2 regions of the Streptomyces sp. NPDC059909 genome follow, and region 2 is predicted to be linked to the other one. Evidence: riboswitches for the same ligand, from Rfam matches in the RefSeq annotation. Region 2 holds a riboswitch; the other holds the start of a gene.
The links. Region 2 has a riboswitch for S-adenosylmethionine ahead of thrC (threonine synthase). Riboswitches for the same ligand answer to the same signal wherever they lie in the genome.
Positions count from the first base shown of each region.

Region 1: it holds a riboswitch for S-adenosylmethionine, as region 2 does, so the genes downstream of both, ACFV9O_RS19360 (aminotransferase class V-fold PLP-dependent enzyme) here and thrC (threonine synthase) in region 2, are expected to answer to the same signal.

Region 1 is NZ_JBHWKX010000026.1:50,764-58,524, forward strand. It holds gene ACFV9O_RS19325 (NlpC/P60 family protein) at 1-654, opposite strand, end outside; gene ACFV9O_RS19330 (NlpC/P60 family protein) at 841-1,869, opposite strand; gene ACFV9O_RS19335 (NYN domain-containing protein) at 2,208-3,569, opposite strand; gene ACFV9O_RS19340 (hypothetical protein) at 3,613-3,855, opposite strand; gene ACFV9O_RS19345 (rhomboid family intramembrane serine protease) at 3,970-4,713, shown strand; gene ACFV9O_RS19350 (Lrp/AsnC ligand binding domain-containing protein) at 4,710-4,991, shown strand; partial or broken gene ACFV9O_RS19355 (hypothetical protein) at 5,072-5,128, shown strand; gene ACFV9O_RS19360 (aminotransferase class V-fold PLP-dependent enzyme) at 5,244-6,707, opposite strand; SAM riboswitch class IV at 6,929-7,046, opposite strand; gene trpD (anthranilate phosphoribosyltransferase) at 7,144-7,761, opposite strand, start outside.
Region 2 is NZ_JBHWKX010000009.1:70,339-78,099, forward strand. It holds gene groL (chaperonin GroEL) at 1-935, opposite strand, end outside; gene ACFV9O_RS09390 (cold-shock protein) at 1,341-1,544, opposite strand; gene ACFV9O_RS09395 (MoaD/ThiS family protein) at 1,991-2,266, opposite strand; gene thrC (threonine synthase) at 2,263-3,582, opposite strand; SAM riboswitch class I at 3,576-3,751, opposite strand; gene ACFV9O_RS09405 (glucosyl-3-phosphoglycerate synthase) at 3,871-4,812, shown strand; gene ACFV9O_RS09410 (CARDB domain-containing protein) at 4,998-5,849, shown strand; gene ACFV9O_RS09415 (trehalose-6-phosphate synthase) at 5,958-7,469, shown strand; gene otsB (trehalose-phosphatase) at 7,407-7,761, opposite strand, start outside.

The DNA of each region.
Region 1 (7,761 bases), on a different contig from region 2:
GGTGTAGGCCTCGCGCTCCTCGGCGGGGAGCAGGTTCAGCAGGAGCTGCGCCGCGGCCAGCTTCCCCTCGACGGTCCGCTTGTGCCGGGCGACGGCGGACCGGGTGCGCTCCAGCTCGGCCAGCTTGCGGGTGGCCTCCGCATGCTGCTGGGCGAGGCTGCGCCGGGCGCGCCGGAGGTCGCGCAGGTCGTTGGTCTGGCGCTCGCTGAGCCGGTCGAGGAGCTCGGCCTTCTCGAGGTACGTGTCCGGGTTCTCCGAGAGCAGCAGCGCCAGGGCGGGGTCCATGCCGCCGGAGCGGTACTGGGCCCCTGCCACCGAACCGAGCGCCCCGCGCTTGCGGTTGATGACCTCCTGCCCGCGTGCCGCGCTGTCGCGTGCCGCGGCCACCTCCTCGCGCAGCCGGTCCGCGCGCTCGTCGGCCTTGTTGTACTGCTCCGTGGCCTTCTCGGCCTCTTCGTACAGCCGGTCGACCCTGGCCCGTGCGGTGTCCGGGGTGTCACGCGGTTCGGCTCCGGCCGGTGCCGTTCCGAGCGCGGCGGCCGTGGTGGCCGCCGCGGCCGACAGGAGGGTGGCCCGGGCACCGCGGTGGAAACCGGAGAATCCGGAGAGGCCGGAGAACCCGGACGACGGGGTGGATCGGCGATGGGACGCCACAGGAGACGTACTCCCTTCCGCTGGACACAACGGCCTGTCAGCCATTGCGCGGCAGAGAGTAGCTGTGTGACCACGGGGCGGCCAAAAGCCGTACGGGGCACGAACACTGACGCCCCGCCGGAGACCTCAAGGTCACCGGCGGGGCGTACCGTCAGTGGATGGTGCCGTAATTCGCCCGATTGGGCGTCAGATCCGGACACCGAACTGGAAGGTGCCCATCCAGTCCATCGACTCGTACCGGACCGACGCACCCGGCTTCGGCGCGTGCAGGATCTGGTTGTTGCCGGCGTACAGGCCGACGTGGGACAGGCTGTTGAAGAAGACCAGGTCGCCCGGCTTGAGCTGGCTGCGGCCGATCTTCACGCCGTCGTTCTGCTGGGTGTAGGTGGTGCGCGAGATGCTCACGCCCGCCTGGCGGTACGCCCACTGCGTCAGACCGGAGCAGTCGTACGAGTTGGGGCCCTCGGCGCCGGAGACGTACGGCTTGCCTATCTGCGTCTTGGCGGCGCTGAGGGCCGCGGCGCCGCGCTGGGAGGCCGGCACCTCGTTGCCGAGGTTCACGCGGTCGCCGGCGGCACGGCTGGCGCGGAGCTCCTCCTCCTGCATCTTCGCGCGCTCTTCGGCGGTCAGGGTGTTGAGGAGCTTCTGCGCCTCGGCCAGCTTGCCCTGGAAGGCCTTCTTCTTCTCGCCGAGCGTCTTGCGCACGTCGTCGAGGTCGGCGAGCTTCTTCGCCGCCTCGGCACGCTGCTGCGCGAGGGTGCGCTGCTTCGCCTGGATGTCCTGGAGGGCGTCGGTCTGCTTGGCGCTGAGCTGGTCGATCGCGGACGCCTTGTCGAGGTAGGTGTCCGGGTCGGAGGAGAGGAAGAGCTGGAGGGAGGGGTCGATCCCGCCGGAGCGGTACTGGGCGCTGGCCACCGAACCCAGGCTGTCGCGCAGGGCGTTGACCTCGTCCTGGCCGCGGGCGACCTTGTCCTGGATCGCGTCGACCTGCTTCTGCAGCTCGGTCTGCTGCTCCTTGGCCCCGTTGTACTCCTCGGTGGCCTTCTCCGCCTCGTGGTAGAGCGCGTCGACCTTCGCCTTGACCTCGTCCTTGCTGGGCTTGGCCGGGGCGGCCTGGGCGGCCTGGGCGGAAAGGGCGACGGCCGCGGCTGCGGTCGCGGTGAGCACGGTCACACGGGTGCGGCTCGGCTGCTTGGGACGACGGTGGGACGCCACGAAGGCGAGCTCCTTCTTCCTCGAGCCGCCTACCGGGCAATGGGGGTCGATGCCCCGGCTCCGCACCTCTCAGCTCCCCCGCGAAATTGGGCTGAACTGGGCGAATTCGGCGGTTCCTTCGCTGTCATCCCGGATGGACGATCAACCGCGCGAAGGTTCGAGGCCTGACCCTAGTGACCTTCTTGTGATCAGTTCAAATCCTCATGAGAAAAAACTGTCGCACGAAGCGCATTCTTTACAGACACCACACGCGTAGTGATGGCCACTTGACCGTACGTTCCGTTAAATCGGACATTAGGCCCAGGAGTTATGAGACAGGCCAGTCATGCCAATAGGTACTAAACGCGCGAAAGGCGCTTGAGCAGCATGGCGGAGGCGACGGGCCTGGCGCCCGCCTTCGCGACGCCGTCGGCGACCTCGCGGTCGGTGGAGACCACGACGACGGGCCGGCCGGGCGGCTCGGCGCGTACGAGCTGACGGATGAGCTCGTCCGCGGTCACACCCGGCTTGGAGAACAGCACCCGCACCCCGCGCGGAGGCGCGAGCAGCACGGGCGCGGCCAGCTCCGCGCCGTCGAAGACGCAGGTGATCTCGGCGCCCGACTGCGCGGCGAGCATCGCCAGACCACCGAGCAGCCGCAGCCGCTGCTTCTCCAGCGGCATCGTCGGATAGCCGGTCTTGGTGACGTTGTAGCCGTCCACCACGAGATGCACCTGCGGCAGGGCGAGCAACTGGTCGAGCAGCGCCGGGTCGGTCTCCGAGAGCGCCCGCGCCGCGATGTCCTTGGGAGTCATACGGCCCGGCTCGACCGCGTCGACGGTGTCGGCGGGGTGCAGCAGCGCGGGCGGCAGGGCCAGTTCGCGGCGCAGACCCTGGGCCGCGTCGAGCACGGTGTCCAGCAGCAGGCGTACCCGCATGTCCTCGATCGAGCGGCCCTCACGGGCCGCCCTGCGGCTCGCCTCGAGCGCCGACTCCGCCTCACCGAGCCGGGCCTTCAGCCGCCGGGACTCGCTCACGGCCGCGGACAGCTGGGCCTGCGCGTCGGCCCTGGCCGCCTCGCTCTCGGCCGTCGTGCGACGCAGCGCCGCCTCGCCGCGCTTCACATCGCTCTGGGCGCTGCGCAGCTTGCGCTGAAGCGATTCGGCTTCCTTGCGGGCGGCGTCCAGTTCCGCGCGCAGCCGCTCGGTCTCGGACCTGGTCTGCACCCTGAGCCGGTCGACCTCCTCGCGGAGCCGCTCCAGCTCGCGCCGGGTCTCCTCGTCGACGCGCTCGGCGTCCGCGCGCTGGGCCTCCTCGCCCGCCGCGGCCACCAGCTTCACCCAGCCGGCCGGGCGCAGCACATAGGCCGCCGCGGCCACGTCGAGGGGATCGGCGGCCGCGGGCGGCGCCCCGGACTCCAGCGCCCCGGCCAGCTCCGGCTGCGACTCGCGCAGCCGCTCGCCGATGCGCTGCCGGAACACCGGGTCGGACTCCAGGGCCGCGGCCATGGCGTTGCCCGCGAACTTCGCCCGCCTGGAAGGGGTGAACCGGGCGTACTGTCGCAACTGGGCGGGAAGGTCGCTGACGGTCAGCCCGCCGAACGCCTCCGACACCAGGGCGACGACCCGTCGCCGTACGCCTTCGGGCAGCGGGCGGTCGAGCGCCTCGGCGGCGCCACCGGCCGCACCGGCCGGTCCTGCGCCGCTGTCAGGCTGCTCCACAATCCGTCACCCCTACTGTCTCCGCCGTACCCCACGGCTCCCGTCAGGAACCGGTACCCGGCCTGTCCACCAGTTCGATCTGATCCACCGCGTTGCACCAGCGGCAGCGGACCGACTCGATGGTCTCACTGACCACCTCGCGCTCCTCCACCGTGGGCTCTCCTGCCAGGTCCAGATGGACGTACTCGACGACCTTGGACGAGCGGGTCACATCGAAGCGGGTGAGATTGCCACAGAGCGTGCACCGCCACCGGGTGGTGGCGGTCGGTGTGGGAACCGTCGTCATCATGCCGTCCTCGTCTCGTCGTGCCTACTGCCCGTAACCCTACGACCTCCGGCGTACGCCGGAACACGGCGAGGCGGTCCGTCCCCTTCGGTCCCGGTACGCCATGCTCTGGGCATGATCGACTGGCGGACGGGACCCGTGGTGACCTACGGAGTGATCGGTCTGTGCTGTCTGCTGTTCCTCATCGGTCCGGCTTCCGGGCTCAACCCGGCATACGGCACCGGGGACACGCTGCTCGCCGCGACGATGTCCTACTTCGAACGGTGGGGCGTCATCCCGAGCGAGCTGATGCGCAGCTCCCCACGGGCCCTCCTCACCCCGCTGACCGCGCTGTTCGTGCACGGCAGCTGGCTGCACCTGCTGGGCAACATGCTCTTCCTCTTCGTCTTCGGCGCCATGGCCGAGGAGCGCATGGGCCACGTCCAGTTCGCGCTCTTCTACGTCGGTTGCGGGTATCTGGCACTCCTCGCCTACGCCGCGGCGAACGCGGAGTCCACGCATACGCTGGTGGGAGCTTCGGGGGCGATCTCGGGGGTGCTGGGCGCGTTCCTGTGCCTCTTCCCGAGGGCGCGGGTGACGAGCCTCTTCCCCTTCCTGTTCTTCCTGCCGCTGCGGTTCCCCGCGTGGATCGTGCTGGTCTTCTGGTTCGCCCTGCAGTGGCTCGCGGAGGCGCAGAGCACGTCGTCGGGGCCGGGGGTGGCCTATCTGGCACATCTGGTGGGCTTCGGGATCGGCTTCCTCTACGCGTGGGGGCGCTTCCGGCAGGGGACGCTGCGTCGCTCGGGGGACGACCCCCGAACCCCCGGCAGTAGGCTTGAAGCCCGAGCCAGGGCCACCGAGGGAGACAGCAAGCCGTGATCACCGCGATCGTGCTCATCAAGACCAGCGTGGACCGCATCCCCGAGATCGCCGAGTCGATCAAGTCGGTGGAGAACGTCAGCGAGGTCTACTCCGTCACCGGTACGTACGACCTGATCGCGATGGTGCGGGTCACCCGGCACGAGGACCTGGCGGACATCATCCCCGGCCGCATCAGCAAGATCCCGGGCGTCGAGGCGACGGACACGCACGTGGCGTTCCGTACGTACTCGCAGCACGACCTGGAGGCGGCGTTCGCGATCGGCCTCGACGCGTAGGGCCGGCGGCGCCTTCCGGCCCGTCCGGCCTCTGAGGCACCCTGGACGGGCAGATCCCGCACGGGAAGATCCCGGCCGAAGTGGCCCACCGCGCACAGCGTTCGGGGCGGCCGGTGCCGGCGCTCGCGGGCACAGTGCGTGCCGTCGGCGTGGACGCGTACACCTGGATCGTCCCCGCCCCGTCCCGCTGCGCGAAGTGCTCGGCCGCGCAGGCGAATTCCTCGCCGGCGCGGCCGAGCGCTCGCCCGTGTCTCAGACCGCGGGCACGCAGCGCCCGTCCTCGGTGCGGTAGTCCCACTTGGCGCCGTCGCGGACGAGCTCCTTCACGGCCCGGACGAACCGCTCGACGTGCTCGTCCGGCGTACCGGCCCCGAAGCTCACCCGGATCGCGTTCAGCGACCTCCCCGAGCCTTCGGCCGGGAGGACCCCCACCTCGCTTCGCTCGCCCGGCTCGGCCTCCGGCGCCCCGCACTCGCCGACCTCCTGCGGGTCGCTGCCCAGCAGGGTGCGGACCAGGGGGTGGGCGCAGAAGAGTCCGTCACGGACGCCGATGCCGTACTCGGCGGACAGCGCGGCGGCGAAGTGCGAACTGTTCCAGCCCTCCACCACGAAGGAGATGACGCCGACCCTGGGGGTCCCCCCGGCGGAGCCGGGGGAAGTGTCGTCGCCGAACAGCGACAGGACCTTGACCTCGGGCACCTCCGCGAGGCCCGCGCGGACGGTGGCGACGAGGTGCTGCTCGCGCGCGACCAGCGACTCGAACCCGGCTGCAGTCAGGGCCTTGCACGCCGACGCGATGGCGTAGACGCCGATGACGTTCGGCGAACCGGCCTCGTGGCGAGCGGCGGTGGTGTGCCAGTCGACGTCCACACCGCCGTCCGTGCGCCGCGCGACCTTGCGCGAGGCGCCACCGCCCGCGAGGTACGGCTCCGCCTCCTGCAGCCAGTCCGCCCGCCCGGCGAGCACACCGGAGCCGAAGGGCGCGTACAGCTTGTGCCCGGAGAAGGCGACCCAGTCGACGTCCAGGTCCCGTACGGAGACGGGGTGGTGCGGCGCGAGTTGCGCGGCGTCGAGGACGATACGGGCGCCGTGGGCGTGTGCGGCGGCGGCGAGTTCACGTACGGGCCACAGCTCACCGGTGACGTTCGACGCGCCGGTCACGCACACCAGCGCGGGGCCGTACGGGTCACGGGCAGCGAGCGCCAGTTCCAGGGTCCGCACGGCCTGTCCGGGTGTGCGGGGCGCGTTCAGGTAGGTCACCCGCGCGTCCCGCCACGGCAGCAGGGAGGCGTGGTGCTCGGTCTCGAAGACGAAGACCTGGCAGTCGGCGGGGAGCGCCTGGGCCAGCAGGTTCAGCGAGTCCGTCGTCGAGCGGGTGAAGACGACCTGGTCGCCTTCGCGGCAGTCGAGGAACTCGTGGACCGTTGCCCGGCTGTTCTCGAACAGGTCCGTGGACAGCTGCGACAGGTACCCGGCGCCGCGGTGCACGCTGCCGTAGTACGGGGCGTACGCGGCCACGTCGTCCCAGACCCGCTGCAGGGCGGGTGCGCTCGCCGCGTAGTCGAGGGCGGCGTAGGTGACCTCGCCACCGGTGACGAGCGGGACGGTGACGTCCCGGCCGAGCACCGGCAGCGGAGCGGCACAGCAGGGGTCGGCAGCGGAGTCGGCGGCCGCGTCGGCGGCGACGGTTTCGACGGTGTCAGGGCGCACGGACATGGCGGTATCTCCCGGCAGGAAAAGGCGAAATGGCTGTGAAGAACCCGCACAGCGGCGGAACTGCCGCTCCGCATACGGGTGTTGCCTCGACGTACGGCGAAACGGCTCGTACGGAGGTGTGGAAAAAGGGGGCCGGCGGGCCCTAGCGCATTCGCTTGCTCACGAGACTGCTCCCTTGAGGACCAGGACCCCAGGGCTGTGACATTCACCGATGTCCAAGGGGTCCGCGCTTGCCGTGGACCTCGTTGCCCACGGCCTGGTCTTCACCCGGGGCACCCCGCCACGGACGGAGGGTTGCCGGACAGCGGGCCGGGGCCGTAATCGCTGTCACTCATGACCTTGGAAAGCATCCTGCCACACGCCGGGGGACGCGCAAGGCGCAGTCCGCACTGTGGACTGCGCCTTGCGCCACATCCCGTCGGCGTGCGCGGCGGGTTCAGCGGTTGCTGGCCGTCACCCACCGGTCCAGCGCCCGGCGTGCCTCGCCCGAGTCGATGGACTCCGCGGCCTTCGCGATCCCGGCCCGCAGTTGGTCCACCAGAGTGCCCTCGCCGGGCTCCAGGGCGGCGAGCGCGGCCGCCGAGTTCAGCAGGACCGCGTCCCGCACCGGACCGGTCTCGCCGGCCAGCAGCCGGCGCGCGACATCCGCGTTGTACGAGGCGTCCGCGCCCCGCAGCGCCTCGACCGGCACCAGTTCGATGCCGGCGTCCCGGGGGTCGAAGGCCTCTTCGCGCACTGCGCCGTCCCGGACCACCCACACCCGGGAGGTCGCGGTCGTCGTGAGCTCGTCCAGGCCGTCGTCGCCGCGGAAGACCAGCGCACTGGAGCCGCGCTCGGCCAGCACCCCGGCCATGATCGGCGCCATCCGTGCGTCGGCGACGCCCGTTGCCTGGGCCATCACCCGGGCGGGGTTGGTCAGCGGCCCCAGGAAATTGAACGTCGTACGAATACCGAGTTCCTTGCGCGCCGCCGCCACGTGCCGCAGCGCGGGATGGAACTTCACGGCGAAGCAGAAGGTGATGCCCGCTTCCTCCGCGACCTCGGCGACCCGCTC
Region 2 (7,761 bases):
AGGCCCGCGTTCTCGAGCTTGAGGCCGACCTCCTCGGAGATGACCGTGCCACCGGTGAGGATGGCGATGTCACCGAGCATGGCCTTGCGGCGGTCGCCGAAGCCCGGGGCCTTGACGGCGACGGACTTGAAGGTGCCGCGGATCTTGTTGACGACCAGGGTCGACAGGGCCTCGCCCTCGACGTCCTCGGCGATGATCAGCAGCGGCTTGCCCGACTGCATGACCTTCTCCAGCAGCGGGAGCAGGTCCTTCACCGAAGAGACCTTGGAGTTGACGATCAGGATGTACGGGTCGTCCAGGGACGACTCCATACGCTCCATGTCGGTGGCGAAGTACGCCGAGATGTAGCCCTTGTCGAAGCGCATACCCTCGGTGAGCTCCAGCTCCAGACCGAAGGTCTGGGACTCCTCGACGGTGATGACGCCTTCCTTGCCGACCTTGTCCATCGCCTCGGCGATGAGCTCGCCGATCTGGGTGTCGGCGGCGGAGATGGAGGCCGTGGAAGCGATCTGCTCCTTGGTCTCGACATCCTTGGCCTGCTCGAGCAGGGCGCCGGAGACGGCCTCGACGGCCTTCTCGATGCCGCGCTTCAGAGCCATGGGGTTGGCGCCGGCCGCCACGTTGCGCAGGCCCTCGCGGACGAGTGCCTGGGCGAGAACGGTCGCGGTGGTCGTACCGTCACCGGCGACGTCGTCCGTCTTCTTGGCGACTTCCTTGACCAGCTCGGCGCCGATCTTCTCGTACGGGTCCTCGAGCTCGATCTCCTTGGCGATGGAAACACCATCGTTGGTGATCGTGGGGGCGCCCCACTTCTTCTCGAGGACGACGTTCCGGCCCTTGGGGCCAAGGGTGACCTTGACGGCGTCGGCGAGCTGGTTCATCCCGCGCTCGAGACCGCGCCGTGCCTCCTCGTCGAACGCGATGATCTTGGCCATGTGAAGTGGTCCTCCCGGACTGGGGTGGATTTCTCCGGACCGCGTTGGCGCCCGCGACGGACGGCCTGCATGCCTTGTGGTTCCTTGCCCCACCCGGCCTGCGGGCCTCACCGACCCGGTCCTTCGTTGTCACTCTCACTCGGAGAGTGCTAACGCCAATGATTAGCACTCGGGCAGAGAGAGTGCAAGGCGCGCCCGCGAAGCGGGCCCGTTGGGGGGTGGTGGTCGGGTGACGGGAGGGCGCAACCCGCCCCCAGAAGCGTCTGCGAGGGGTGGCGGCCGCTGTTCGAGGCCCGGCCGTTCGGGGGCGGCGGTCGGCCGCACCCGGTGACGGGCACGACAGAGGGCCCGTACCCCAGTCCCAGGTACGGGCCCTCCGCTACGTCGCTGCAGTCGGTCGGCGCTTCAGCCGGCCAAACGGACCATGTCCGCCTGCGGCCCCTTCTGACCCTGCGAGATCTCGAACTCGACCCGCTGGCCCTCCTCCAGGGTGCGGTAACCGTCCATCTGGATCGCGCTGTAGTGGACGAAAACATCCGCACCACCGTCGACCGCGATGAAGCCGTACCCCTTCTCCGCGTTGAACCACTTGACGGTGCCCTGAGCCATGCCTAACTCCCCTATTACTGGCCCTTGCACAGGACCGCACTTCGCGGACCCGGGTCAGACCTCACCCACGAAGAGGCGTGGATGTGCGCCGGAACGCGTCGACCGCGGCTGAATGTATCTGTCCAACTGCCGTCTGCAACAGGTCAATCGGACGAGAATTCTGGGCACGACCGAACGGATAATTCATGGAATTCCGAGCATTCCCGGGCAAGTCGGGCCGGACAAAGCGCACTTAGTGCGCAACAAGCTCGAACACTTTGGCTGCTTCTTGTCGCGCGCGGACGCATTCTCATATGCATCTGGCACAAGCAGCGGAGGGGACTTCCCCAACTCTACCGCGCTCAACCATGCAGAATTGCCCCCTCCGCTTAGCTTGCGGAGGGGGCAATTCTGTTGACTCTGTGTGGTGGCCGAGGGCCGATCGCCGACGGGCCGGCGGCCTGCGGTCAGCCTCCGGCGACGGCCGGAATGATCGAGACACCCGCGCCGTCCGGCGTCGCCGTCTCCAGGCCCTGCTCGAAGCGCACGTCGTCGTCGTTGACGTACACGTTCACGAAGCGGCGCAGCTTGCCCTGGTCGTCCAGGACACGGGCCGCGATGCCCGTGTGGTTCTTCTCCAGGTCCGCGATGACCTCGGCGAGGGTCGCGCCCTCCGCCGGGACCTCGGCCTGGCCGCCCGTGTACGTACGGAGGATGGTGGGGATGCGGACGTTGACACTCATGCGAGGCCAGCCTCTCGGAAAGAGTCCAGGTTGGGGCTAATGACTGCGGACATGCCCGTCGTGGGGGCCACCGCGTCCAGGGTCTTCAGGCCGTCACCCGTATTGACGACCACCGTCGTGAGGGACGGGTCGATGACGCCGGCCTCGATCAGTTTCTTCGCCACGCCGAGGGTCGTCCCGCCCGCGGTCTCGGTGAAGATGCCCTCGGTGCGGGCCAGCAGCTTGATCGCGTCCACGATCTGCTCGTCGGTCACGTCCTCGACGGCACCGCCGGTGCGGCGGCAGATGTCCAGCACGTACGGGCCGTCGGCCGGGTTGCCGATCGCCAGCGACTTGGCGATGGTGTCCGGCTTCTGCGGCCGTACGACGTCGTGGCCGGCCTTGAAGGCCACGGACACCGGGGAGCAGCCCTCCGCCTGGGCGCCGAAGATCTTGTAGGGCTTGTCCTCCACGAGGCCGAGCTTGATGAGCTCCTGCAGACCCTTGTCGATCTTCGTGAGCTGGGAGCCGGAGGCGATGGGGATGACGATCTGGTCGGGCAGCTGCCAGCCGAGCTGCTCGCAGATCTCGTACGCGAGCGTCTTCGAGCCCTCGCCGTAGTACGGCCGCAGGTTGACGTTGACGAAGCCCCAGCCCTCGCCCAGCGGGTCGCCGATGAGCTCGGAGCAGAAGCGGTTGACGTCGTCGTAGTTGCCCTCGATGCCGACGAGCTCGCCGCCGTAGACCGCGGCCATGACGACCTTGCCCTGCTCCAGGTCGTGCGGGATGAACACGCAGGAGCGGAAGCCCGCGCGGGCGGCCGCGGCACCGACCGCGCCCGCGAGGTTGCCGGTGGAGGAGCAGGAGAGCGTGGTGAAGCCGAAGGCGCGAGCGGCCTCCAGGGCCTGGGCGACGACGCGGTCCTTGAAGGAGTGCGTCGGGTTGCCGGAGTCGTCCTTGACGAAGAGCTTGCCCGGCTCCACGCCCAGCTCGCGGGCGAGGTTGTCGGCCTGGACGAGCTTGGTCCAGCCCGGGTTCAGGTTCGGCTTGCTCGCCACGTCGGCGGGGACGGGGAGGAGCGGCGCGTAGCGCCAGATGTTGGCGGGGCCGTTCTCGATCTGCTTGCGCAGGGCTGCGGCCTCATCGGGGCTGCCGCTCGGCAGGTCGTACGCGACTTCGAGCGGACCGAAACACAGTTCGCAGGCGAAGATCGGACCGAGCGCGAACCGCTCGCCGCATTCGCGGCACGAAAGGCCGGAGGCCGGGCCCAGATCGACGGTGTCGGTGGTGGGTGCAACTGTCTCTACAGCCATGGAGGCGAGGCCCTTTCTCCTCATCTTCCTCATGGCGCATCTCGCCATGAGACGGATTTGGCACCTTCCCTAGCCGGGAGCCTCGCGCGCGATGATCGCGACACAGTGTCGATATGCGGCATCCGCCGCGTGGCCGGCTGGAGGGTTGCCGGGGCTTCAACGGGCCGTTTCCCTCTGCCCCTCTGGATGAGCGGTATGTGATTGTCGGCGTGACGACGACCCCGGCATGCGAGGGTCGTCCGCGTTGTTCAAGACTGTAACCGAACCCCCGGACGTCTGAGATGGTCGTCCGATCCGCGAGATGGAGATCAGGTGCTGGAAGAGGTGGAGCGCTGGCTGGCCCGGCGGTCCTGGTCCGTGGCAGACCGCCCGCTCGACCAGCTCGTCGCCGCGAAGCGGGGAACCACGATCAGTGTGGTGCTCCCTGCGCTGAACGAGGAGGCGACCGTCGGCGAGATCGTCTCCGTGATCCGCCGTGAGCTGATGACGGACGCGGTGCCGCTCGTGGACGAGCTCGTGGTCGTCGACTCGGGCTCCACGGACCGTACGTCCGAGGTGGCGGCCGCGGCGGGTGCGCGGGTCGTGCACCGGGACGCGATACTCCCGCGGATACCGGCCGTGCCCGGCAAGGGCGAGGTGCTGTGGCGGTCGCTGCTGGTGACGACCGGCGACATCGTCTGTTTCGTGGACGCGGACCTGAAGGAGTTCTCGGCGGACTTCGTGTCCGGGATCGTCGGCCCGCTGCTGACCGAGCCGGACGTGCAGTTCGTGAAGGCGATGTACGACCGTCCGCTCGGCACGGCCGCGGGGCAGGGCGGCCGGGTGACGGAGCTGGTGGCGCGGCCGCTGCTGAATCTGCACTGGCCGCAGCTGGCGGGCTTCGTCCAGCCGCTGGGCGGCGAGTACGCGGCCCGGCGCTCCCTGCTGGAGCGGCTGCCGTTCCCCGTCGGATACGGGGTGGAGCTCGGCCTCCTCGTCGACGCGCTGCACACGGTCGGGCTCGACGCGCTGGCCCAGGTGGACGTGGGCGTACGGCTGCACCGGCACCAGGACGGCCAGGCGCTGGGCCGGATGGCGGCGGCGATCTACCGCACGGCCCAACTGCGGTTGTCCCGGGGGCACTTGGTGCGACCGGCACTGACGCAGTTCGAGCGGCGCGAGGAGGGGTTCGTGCCGCGGACGCATGCGGTGGACACGGAGGAGCGGCCGCCGATGCTCGAGATCGCGGAGTACGCGAGGCGCCGGGCGGCGTAGGGGCCGCTGCGCGGGCCCCGCGGCACCGCCCGCCTTAAGCCCGTCCGGCGATTGAGGACGGGCACGCCGCCACCGCGCGGTACGGGCACACCCCGCGGGCCTGGAGGCCTGCCCTGCCCCCAGGCGGCGTAACGCGGCGCGGCGCAGAGTGTCGATCGTGGGTCTATTGCCTAGATTTCGGACTTATGGGCTATACGAGACTCATGGGCGCTCGGCGCCGGAATTCCAGACCGCCCCGCCTCCTCGGGGCGCTGACGGTCCTCGCCACCGCCATCGCCACGGTCTCCGCCGCCGCGCCGGCGTTCGCCCTGTCGGCCCCGGGGCCCGATCTGGAGATCACCAAGACCGCGTCGACGGCATCGGTCGAGCCCGGGGACACGGTGACGTACACCGTCACGGTGAAGAACGTCGGCACCGTCGACCTGCCGGGCGTCCGGTTCACCGACGACCTGACCGACAACCTCGACGACGCCGTGTACGACGGCGACGCCGTGGCCTCGGCCGGGAAGGTCAGCTACGCGGAGCCCGAGCTCTCGTACGTCGGCGACATCCGGGCCGGGCAGTCGGCGACCGTGACGTACTCGGTCACCGTCGGCGCGGCGGGCACCGGGGACGGGTCGCTGCGCAACAGCGTGGTGGCGGAGTCGACGCGGTCCAACTGCGCGGCGGACAGCCACGACGAGAAGTGCATGGTGACGCCGGTCGTCGTCGTCCAGGCGGTGCCCGAGGAACCGTCGTCCCCGATGGAACCGCGCGACGAGGCCGCCGACGACTCCGGCGGCAACTCGAGCGGCGGCACGGGCGACGAGGGCACGGAGGAAGAGGCCGCGGAGGAGGGCGTCGCGAAGCCACAGGCCCCCGGTGCCGCCGGGCACGGCCCGGCCGCCGGTACCGGCACCCACGGCAGCCTGCCCCAGTTGGCCGCGACCGGTATCACCGGCGAGCGGCTGTGGCTGCTCGGCGGTGTCGCCGTCGCACTCGCCGCCGCCGGGGCGGTCGCGCTCGCCGCGACCCGCGACCGGCGCCGCAACCACTGAGCGGGCGGGTGGTCCGGGTGAGCAATCCGGGTGACCGTGCGGCCGGACTCCACCGACGGAGCCCTGCCGCACGTTTGAGCGGATACGGGACGGGCTAGGTTTCGCGACATGGTCTCCGAGCACGCTGCATCCGAGCGCGCGGCGCACGTACTCGTCGCCTCCAACCGCGGTCCGGTCACGTACGCCTTCCGCGAGGACGGCACGCTGGACGCCAGACGCGGCGGCGGCGGGCTGGTCTCCGGGCTGTCCGCGATCGGCCCAGGCGCGGGCGCCCTGTGGGTGTGCTCCGCGCTCGGCGACGGCGACCGGGAGGCGGTGCGGCGCGGTGTCGGCGAGCCGGGCGTACGGATGCTCGACATCGACCCGGCCGTCCACGCGGACGCGTACAACGGCATCGCGAACTCGGTGCTGTGGTTCGTCAACCACATGCTGTACCAGACCCCGCTGGAGCCGGTCTTCGACGCGGAGTTCCGGCGGCAGTGGATCGCCTACCGCACGTACAACCGGGCCTTCGCGGAGGTGCTGGCGGCGGAGGCGGCGCCCGGCGCGGTCGTGCTGATCCAGGACTACCACCTGGCACTCGCGCCGGGGATGCTCCGCGAGTACCGCCCCGATGTGCGGATCGGGCACTTCTCTCACACGCCGTGGGCACCGCCGGAGTACTTCCGGATGCTGCCCGACGACATCGCGGAGGAGCTGCTCCTCGGGATGCTGGGCGCGGACCGGCTGGGGTTCCTGACCTCGCGGTGGGCGCAGACGTTCATGCGCACCTGCCCGTCGGTGCTGGGGCCGTACGACGTCGTGCCGGCCTGGCCGAAGGACGAGGCGCCCAGCATCACGGTCCGCGGGCCGGGGCCTGCCCGCGGCAGGACGTGGATCGGGGTGCACGGGCTCGGGGCGGACGCCGAGTTCCTGCGGAGGCGCGCGCACGAGACGGACGTCGCCGAGCGGATGGTGGCGCTGCGCGAGCAGGTCGGCCCCGGTCGGAGGACGATCGTGCGGGTCGACAGGACCGAGCTGTCCAAGAACATCGTGCGCGGACTGCTGGCGTACCGGGCGCTGCTCGACGAGCACCCCGAGTGGCGCGAGCGGGTCGTGCACCTGGCCTTCGCCTACCCCTCGCGGCAGGACCTCCCCGTCTACCGCGACTACACGGCGGAGGTCTCGCGGCTGGCCGAGGAGATCAACGCGCAGTACGGGACGCCCGGCTGGACGCCCGTCGTCCTGCACGTCAAGGACGACTTCGCACGGTCGCTGGCCGCGTACCGGATGGCGGACGTGGCGCTGGTCAACCCGATCCGGGACGGCATGAACCTCGTCGCCAAGGAGATCCCGGTCGTCTCGGACGCGGGCTGCGTGCTGGTGCTGTCGCGGGAGGCGGGGGCGTACGAGGAGCTCCACGAGGAGGCCATCGGGGTCAACCCGTACGACGTCACCGGCACGGCCGCCGCGCTCCACCAGGCGCTGACCATGCCGGACGGCGAGCGGGCCGAGCGCAGCAAGCGGCTGGCCGCGGCGGCGATGGCGCTGCCGCCGCAGCAGTGGTTCCTGGACCAGCTACACGCGCTTCAGGCGCTTGGCGAGGGCGGCCAGGAATTCGACGACCTCGGCCGGGCCTGACAGCAGGACGTCGGCGCGCTCGGCGAGTTCGGGGACCTCGGTCCCGCTGCACAGGAGCAGTCCGGGCACCCCGTCGGAGCGGAGCTTCTCGACGGTGGCGCAGGCGGCGAGATCGCCGAGGTCGTCGCCCGCGTACAGGACGGCGCCCGCCTGCTGGTCCCGTACGAACTCGGAGAGCGCGATGCCCTTGTCGATGCCCGGCGGGCGCACCTCCAGGACGAGCCGGCCCGGCTCGACGATCAGGCCGTGCCGTGCGGCCAGCTCGGCGATGGGCTCGCGCAGCGCCTCGAAG